2 regions of the Neobacillus sp. NPDC093182 genome follow, and region 2 is predicted to be linked to the other one. Evidence: riboswitches for the same ligand, from Rfam matches in the RefSeq annotation. Region 2 holds a riboswitch; the other holds the start of a gene.

Region 1 (4,428 bases), on a different contig from region 2:
ACTGCACTATTTACCAGCCACTCATATTTGAGGAGAAGTTTTTGAATAAGTTCTTGATTATTAGCATTCGTGATATCATCATTTCCAACCTGGAGATAGAACGGAATGCCTTCGTATCTTTTATGAACCATTTTCGCATATTCTAGATCGTCTTCATCGAATATAACGACTTTTAAACTTACATTATTTTCAAACTGATTTTCGTCTAGGTTAATAAAAATAGAATCTAAAATTTCAAAATTGGTTTCCATTTTTGAGCTTGGTGGTTTTGGAGAGACGGTGAGTTCATCAATGTTTAAGAACCAATCCTGCCATCTGCTTCCCTGCGTTTCAATTCCAATATTAATCTCGTTTTCTTTTAATAAATCAATTAAAGAATCTAGGTTTTTTAATAGCGCAGGATTCCCCCCTGAGATGGTAACAAAGGAGAAATTATCCCCGCCAAGGGCCTTTAATTCTGTCCAAATTTCTTCTGCGGTCATCTGTCTGATATCATCTTTGGCGCTGCCGTCCCACGTAAAGGCTGAATCACACCAGCTGCAGGAGTAATCACAGCCGGCTGTTCGAACAAACATTGTTTTTTGTCCAACGACCATACCTTCACCTTGGATAGTGGGGCCAAAAATCTCTAGTACGGGAATTCTCTTCATTCCTCCATCCACTCCCTTCTCGCTTCCGCATAGCTCGTAGGCGTTTCAAAGAGACGGACAAATTCAACTCTAGCTCCAATGTAATGATCCTTGTTTTCTTCTTTGGCTAATGCTTCTTTCATTTTTTCATAAATCCAAACTACGATATTTTCAGCCGTTGTATTCATTGGCGGAAGGGTTTCATTTAAATAACGGTGATCAAGGTAAATTTCAATTTCATTTTTCCATATCTCCTTGATATCGCCAAAATCCATCATTAACCCTCTTTCATCCACGTAGCCGCTGATACCGAAAACTACTTTATAAGTGTGACCGTGAAGGTTCTTACATTTACCTTCATAGCAGTGTAAGTGATGGGCTGCGTCAAAAGTAAATTCTTTACTGACTAATACGCGCTTATTATGATACTTGAGTTCTTTTCGCTGGATATCTTCATCAATTATTTGTAGTTTATCGACGATTCTAAAGCCGTACATGTCTTAAAACCTCCCACTTAGAAAGTCATCGAGTCCGCGTTTTCTTAACACACATGCGGGACATTCCCCGCAGCCGTCAGAAATGACACCATTGTAGCAGGTTAATGTTTTTTCACGTACAAATGTGAATGCATCTAATTCATCCGCTAATGCCCAAGTTTCCGCTTTATTAAGCCACATTAACGGGGTATGGATGACAAAGTTCTCGTCCATAGAAAGATTCAAGGTAACATTTAGTGATTTGACAAAAATATCGCGGCAATCCGGATAGCCGCTGAAATCTGTTTCACAAACTCCTGTCACTAAGTGCTTCGCACCAACCTGACGGGCTAACACTCCGGCAAAAGTCAGGAACAATAAGTTTCTTCCTGGAACAAACGTTGATGGAAGTTCACCCTCTTCTCCGTCTTTGACTTCAATATCTGAGCGTGTTAACGCATTGGGTGCGAGCTGGTTCAATAAAGACATATCTAATATGTGGTGTCTTACACCGAGTTTATTGGCTATATTTTTGGCACATTCAATTTCTAAGCTATGCCGTTGATTGTAGTCGAATGTGACGGCTTCCACCTCTTTAAATTGTTGTAATGCCCAAAATAAACAAGTAGTGCTGTCCTGCCCGCCGCTAAATACGACAATGGCTTTTTCATCTTTTAACATGTTTAAGGAAACTCCTTCCAAAATAGAAAAAGCAGTACCCCAAGATAGAAGTACCGCTTCATCTTAGTTTTTTTAACGAGGGGTGCTAGAACCTCTATTATTTTCTGTTTGTATGATACCATAATAAAAGTAAAAGGTTAATCTTTTAAATATTGGGATTATTTTTGGTCCAAAATTTTTCAATTGACGTTTGGCTGAGTGTCCTTTATCATATGAGGAAGATAATACCCGTACTTACACGGGAGAGGTTCATAGCTGATACCCTCTATAAAAAACTATGGATACATGACTCTATGCCATGTCCATACCGGACATGGCTTTTTGTTTTTATCATATTAGTTGTTATAGAATGATTGCTTGGGCTCTCTGGAATATACATTTTGACTTGGAGGTTTTTTTATGTCAGGCCGCAGCCACGAAGAAGGATTAAAAGATTTAACACTACTAGGAAATCAAAATACACAATACTCATTTGAATATGCTCCAGAGGTTTTGGAGGCAGTCGATAATCTACACCCAGAGCGTGATTATTTCGTAAAATTTAATTGCCCGGAATTCACTAGTCTGTGTCCGCTTACCCATCAGCCCGATTTTGCAACGATGTATATTTCATACATTCCCAATAAGAAAATAGTAGAAAGTAAATCTCTAAAACTCTATTTATTCAGCTTCAGAAATCATGGTGATTTCCATGAAGATTGCGTTAATATCATTATGAACGATTTAATTAAGCTTTTGGATCCCCGCTATATTGAGGTTTGGGGTAAGTTTACGCCACGCGGCGGCATTTCCATTGATCCATGGTGCAACTATGGCAAGCCAGGTACCAAATTCGAAGAGATGGCAGCTTTCCGTTTGATGAACCATGACCTTTACCCAGAAAAAGTCGATAATCGTTAATGAAAACTTTTTTTAACAAAAATAAAATAGTCTTGTAAACCTGTAACATTTTCCATGTGATACATTAGTTTAGTAGATACTAGACGAATGTAGAATGAGTTGATTTTATGTTAAATGTTAAAGAGGTTACGGAACAGCTTCGAGCTGAGGGGATTACAGATAGTGAACAGGTTGTTATTCGCTGGATTCTCGATGGAAAAATTAAAGCTAGAAGAACGAAGCACCTTAATCTTGAATACTCCGTAACTCCCGTTGATTTAGCGTCGTTTATTCTAGAAAAGAAGATTGAAAACAAAACGAGGCAATTTGGAGTAGATTTTCACGATTGGGAAAAAACGTTTCGTGACAATCAAAAATTAAGAGAAGAAATGGATCAGTTAAAAACCACCATTCGGATCGAACAAGCAAAAAATCGTTCACTTAAAAGAATGTTAAAAGCTGAATATGCTCTTTCTGACACTCCGCCTCTGACTTTAACCTCTTTATTAGGCTTAGAGCCTGGGGCTGATAGTGATACTATCAAAAAAGAATACAAGAAACTATTAAAAGCCCTTCATCCCGATCGAGGCGGCGATGACCGGCTCTTTAGAGTATTTTATGAACACTATGACAAAGTAAAGGATTCAGCCAAAAGCTGAATCCCTTTTTTTTATAATACTTGATCCCCTTTTACCCCATTAATAGAATAACTTGCAACGATGTTAGCACTTAATGAATGGGATACGGAGCAGTATTTGTCTTTTGACAATTGGATTGCACGAACGACTTTGTCTTCTGGCAGATCCCCTTCTACTGAATAGTGAATATGAAAATCTGTAAATTTCTTCGGTTCTGTATCCGCACGTGTTCCCTCTACTTCCATGGCAAAACCCGTTAATTCTAAACGCATCTTCTTCAAAATCATCACGATATCAATTCCTGTACAGCCTGCTAGTGAATAAAGGAGCAGCTCTGTTGGTCTCGGACCGCTATTTTGACCTCCAACCTCTGGTGCAGCATCCATCCTTAATTCATGTCCTGACGGTGTCGTACCCGTAAAAGCCATATCTCCTGTCCATGTAATCGTTGATTTCATTTCTACCATCCCTTCCTTTATGTAATACCACCCTTATTTTACCTTAAAAAAAGGTTTTGAACCCATAATTGAGTCCAAAACCTTTCGTATTACTTCAATAATGACATGTCGATTAAGCCTTTGATATCACTGCTTGGAATATATCCAGCTTCTTTGCTGATATCTGCCATTTCCTGAATGACTTTTTCGTTAACGTCTGTTGTGACCGCTAAACGAGAGAATGCTGCATCTACTTCGTCTTTATTTAATTCTTTCCCTGTAAGATCTTTTAAATGTTTGATAACAATTTCTTTACTCTCTTCTGGGTTGTCTTGAATGAATTGTACTGACTTTTTGTGTGCATCAAGATACTTCTGTGATAGGTCTTTGTTTTTCAAGAAGTCTGCTCTAGCAGCAACTACTGTATTGGTAGATTCCTTCCCCCATGCAAATTCATCCCAGTCTAAAAGGAGTTTTCCATTTGCTTGGTTTTCAAGTACATATCCCCAAGGCTCTTGTGTTGCAGCTGCATCTACTTGTTTTTGAACAAATAAAGATGCTGTATCAGCAGGGGCTGCAGCAAATAAATCTACTGTACCGCCGCTTGTTTTCGCTTTTAAATCTGCTTCTTTTAGCGCTTTACGTAACATAACATCCTGTGTACTTCCAATTACCGGAATCGCTACTT
Region 2 (4,428 bases):
TATTACGCATATCCAAGTAATGATAGTGCTGATCAAGGTTTAGAACCATATAGTGAAACTCAGCAATTTGAAGAAGTTGGTATGACTCTAAATAAAGGAATCATCGATTACTTGCGTGAAGGTCTTGGTTTCAAAGGATATATTAACTCTGACTCAGGTGCAGTTGCTGGCAGTGCATGGGGTTACCATGTAGATGAAAATGGAAATACAATTTCAGGCGCACAAAAAGTTGCCAAAGCATTAAATGCAGGAACCAATATTATTTCAGGTGGTGCAACACCAGAGTTAGTAATCGAGGCAGTTAACAGTGGTTTAGTAGATGTATCAAAAGTTAACGAATCCATAACTTATACCCTTTCAGAAATGATGACATTAGGTCTATTTGAAGATCCGTATGTAAATCCTGCAGAAGCTATTGCTGCTGCAAACAATGAAGATCACCGAGCATTAGCTTATGAAGCACATCAAAAGTCAGTTGTTCTAATGCGTAATGATAAGATCAAAGGTGAAAAACTATTACCATTAACTGAAGAAAAGTTAGAAAATGTTAAGCTATATGTTGAAGGTTTTGTTGGAGTTGCAGCACCAAGAGGCCATGCAAATCCTCAAGAATACATTAATGTTGAATCTCAAAAACAGTCTGCTGGATTTAGTGCAGACTTAAAGAATACACTAAAAGAAAAATTCCCTAACATTGAATTAGTTGATAGCGTCGAAGAAGCAACACACGCTTATGTATACGTGAAACCAACTCAATCTAACTGGGATAATAATCCACGTATTGATATTAATGAAACAACTGGAGTATCTGATCTAGACCGAATTGTTGAAATCCAAAAAACGGTTCCAACAATCACAGCTTTAAACTTTACTAACCAATGGCTAATTAACGAGCTTGAACCAAATGCTGCAGCATTAATTGGTACATTTGGTACGCTTCAAGAGGCAGCATTCGATGTGATCACTGGAGAATTCAATCCTGTTGGAAAACTTCCATTTGCTATTCCAGCCAGTGCTAAAGCGGTAGAAAGAGAAGTCGGGGATGTTCCAAGTTTTGCTCCTGAAGAATATAAACATTTCACTTATAAGACTAAAACTGGTGACAAGTACGAATTCGGATTTGGTCTTTCTTACAACCAGGGAAAAGTACCTGCCCATGCCGGTGAAACAGGAAAGCCTACTCACGCCACTGAAACAGGAAAACCCGCTCATGCCGAAAAATAATCGAAAGAATAAAAATTAGCTCTATGAAAAGAGATGCTGCTTCATTCCACGAAGCAGCATCTCTTTTATCTATACTCTTTTTTCGAAATTAACTCGTTTGTTAATGAAATAAATAATCGGCATGCCTACTGCCATCACAACAAATTCTCCTATTGCCACTGTTAACCAAGTAAATAAGAATGGCAATTCGAATGCTAGGTTTAATTCCCAAGCAATCAAGAACATAGTGAAGGTGAAGACCACGGTATTTACAATCATACGAGCCCAGATTCCTTTAATGAAACGTGCAGATACAATTGTAATAGACAAGGCTAATAATGATTGACCGACACCAAAAACGAGGTCATAGGCGACCATCGGGGAAAAGAATAGATTGCTCAAAAATACCCCAACGATAATTCCGAATATATACTTCTTATTGAAAACAACAAGATGATTAAACATCTCTGAAACACGGAATTGAATATTCGTAAAGCCAAAGGGAGCGATTAAGCCAGATACAGCAATATATAAAGCCGCTAATATCGCATTTACGACAAGTGTTTTTATTTTCATATTTAGTTATCTCCTTAGTTTTTTTACGTGGGAGGTTCTCGAACCACGTTTTATTGACAAAGTAATAGACTAGTATAAATGTATTTACTAGTCAATATAAAGTTTGAGATAATCTTTCAACAAGGTATAGTATGCGTTTATTCTGGATAATATTTCCCTTTTTGCACATTATAATGATAAATATTTGCATCATAAAAAGATAGATTGATGCTTCAAGATATCCCCTTTTAAGACTTCGTGCTATTATATTTGTGTGAATCATTTACTATGATTGAATAATATTCAGAATATTAATAAAACAGAAGGAGAGGGGGATCTAGATGGAACCGATTATTGCTTTAGAAAATGTATCATTTTCATATAAAATTAATGAGACTCATTCAGTGTCTGTTCTTAAGGATGTCTCTTTTTCCATTTTTCCAGGTGAATATGTTGCCATTATTGGCCATAACGGTTCGGGGAAATCAACATTATCCAAGCATTTAAATGGACTCTTAACACCTGGCTCAGGGGATGTTTGGGTACGTGGGCACAATACAAAGGACGACAGCAGGAAGTTAGACATCCGCAAAGCAGTTGGAATGGTTTTTCAGCATCCTGATAATCAAATTGTTGCGACCATTGTCGAGGAGGACGTAGCTTTTGGTTTAGAGAATATTGGCGTACCGAGAGCCGAGATGAAGCAAAGGATTGATGAAGCTTTAGAGGTAGTGAGGATGTCGGAGTTTCGGAAAAGACCTCCACACCACCTATCTGGCGGACAAAAGCAAAGAGTGGCAATTGCTGGAGTACTGGCCATGCAGCCAGACTGTATCGTATTCGATGAGTCGACCAGCATGCTGGATACCTTTGGAAGAAACGAAGTCCTTCAGGTCATGAGAAAAATGAATAATATGGGAATGACGATTATAACGGTTACCCATCGTATGTCTGAGGCAGCAGAAGCAGACCGCATTATTGTGGTTGAAGATGGGAAGATTGTTATGGATGGGAAACCTCGTGATATTTTTAAACATAAAGAGATTTTAATGGAACTCCAATTAGACATTCCAGCTGTTAGTCAGATAGCTGAGTTGGTCCATAAGCAGATTCCAACTTTTTCAAAAGAGTTAATCCAAGAGGAAGAACTGATTAACGAAGTAAAGAGAGTTTCAAAAGCAAGGAGCGGGGAAGTGGTTTAATGCGTGGAAAACCGATCGTTGAAATAGAAGACTTATCTCATACATATATGAAAGGAACCCCTATGGAGCATGATGCTTTAAAGGGGACAAGCATGTTGGTCAATGAGGGGGAATGTATTGCCATTATTGGTCACACCGGTTCAGGGAAGTCCACCCTTATTCAGCATTTTAATGGCCTAATTCGTCCGGATTCAGGCAAAGTTATCATCGATGGAGTAGATTTATCGAAGAAACGAATTGATATTAAAGCCTTGAGGAGAAATGTAGGATTGGTTTTTCAAAACCCGGAGGATCAAATTTTTGAAAAATTAATTGGCGATGATATCGCGTATGGTCCTTTTAAACTGGGCCTGCCCTTGAAGGAAGTGAGGGAACGGGTTAAATGGGCGATGGAGATGGTCGGCCTGAGCTTTGATGAAATGAAGGACCGCCAGACGTTTGCCTTAAGCGGAGGGCAGAAGCGTAAAGTGGCACTTGCTGGTATCCTGGCGTTAAAGCCAAAGATATTAGTTCTTGATGAACCCACAGCCGGGCTCGATCCGAGGTCAAGAAATGAGTTGTTGGATAAGATAAAAGCCTTAAATAAACTGGAAAACTTAACGGTTATTTTCGTATCGCACAATATGGAAGAAGTAGCTTATTTAGCAGATAGAGTTTATGTAATGGCAAATGGTAAGGATGTGTTATCCGGTACTCCAGAAGAGATTTTTACTGACAAGGATCAATTGCAGCGTTACCAAATTGGAACACCAGAAACGGTGCAGGCGCTGTACCGGCTAAAAGACCTTGGATACAATGTAAATACTTCTGCTTTTACGATTTCAGAGGCAGCTGACGAAATCATAAAGGTTCTTACCGATGGAGAGGTGGAAAATCATGGCAAGTGAATTTGAACTGTCTAGGAATATTACGATTGGTCAGTACGTACCGACCGGTTCCTTTATTCATCGGCTGGACCCGAGAATAAAGCTGTTAGTGTTCACTATTCTTGTTTTAGCGATAGCCCTAAATACTAGTTATGTAGGAAATGCGTTTGGTCTGCTATTATCAATTTATTTATTCTGGGCTTCCAAAATACCTGTCAGTTATGGGTTATCGGGCATAAAACCGGCTATTCCCTTTATTATTATTTTAGCTGTTCTGCAGCTGATCTTCCAAGGCAATGTCTTTTCGGGCGGGACTGTATTTTTTGAATATGGGTTTATCTTGATTACCAGTGAGAGTATTCGACTCGTAATTGTTTCGGCCGTACGGTTTGTGGAAATAATTTTATTAAGCAGCGTATTGACGCTATCTACATCCACAACTGAATTAACCCATGCCATCCAAAGTCTATTAAGTCCTTTAAAAAAAATAAAATTTCCTGTCCATGAATTTTCCTTGATTATTACTATTGCCATTCGCTTTGTTCCAACCTTTGCGATTGAAATGGAGAAAATGATGAAGGCGCAGGCATCAAGAGGGGCAG

Evidence for each region. A riboswitch is a leader RNA that binds a small molecule or an ion and turns the genes downstream of it on or off. The one in region 2 is predicted to bind preQ1.
Region 1: it holds a riboswitch for preQ1, as region 2 does, so the genes downstream of both, queF (preQ(1) synthase) here and ACIQAA_RS06430 (QueT transporter family protein) in region 2, are expected to answer to the same signal.

Annotation. Positions count from the first base shown of each region.
Region 1 is NZ_JBIVOI010000029.1:39,818-44,245, reverse strand. Features, by position in the region: gene queE (7-carboxy-7-deazaguanine synthase QueE) at 1-650, opposite strand, end outside; gene queD (6-carboxytetrahydropterin synthase QueD) at 647-1,126, opposite strand; gene queC (7-cyano-7-deazaguanine synthase QueC) at 1,130-1,786, opposite strand; PreQ1 riboswitch class I at 2,025-2,071, shown strand; gene queF (preQ(1) synthase) at 2,186-2,686, shown strand; gene ACIQAA_RS31465 (J domain-containing protein) at 2,794-3,324, shown strand; gene ACIQAA_RS31460 (OsmC family protein) at 3,336-3,761, opposite strand; gene ACIQAA_RS31455 (aliphatic sulfonate ABC transporter substrate-binding protein) at 3,851-4,428, opposite strand, start outside.
Region 2 is NZ_JBIVOI010000002.1:368,162-372,589, reverse strand. Features, by position in the region: gene ACIQAA_RS06435 (glycoside hydrolase family 3 protein) at 1-1,224, shown strand, start outside; gene ACIQAA_RS06430 (QueT transporter family protein) at 1,294-1,779, opposite strand; PreQ1 riboswitch class I at 1,788-1,832, opposite strand; gene ACIQAA_RS06425 (energy-coupling factor transporter ATPase) at 2,100-2,960, shown strand; gene ACIQAA_RS06420 (energy-coupling factor transporter ATPase) at 2,960-3,847, shown strand; gene ACIQAA_RS06415 (energy-coupling factor transporter transmembrane component T family protein) at 3,837-4,428, shown strand, end outside.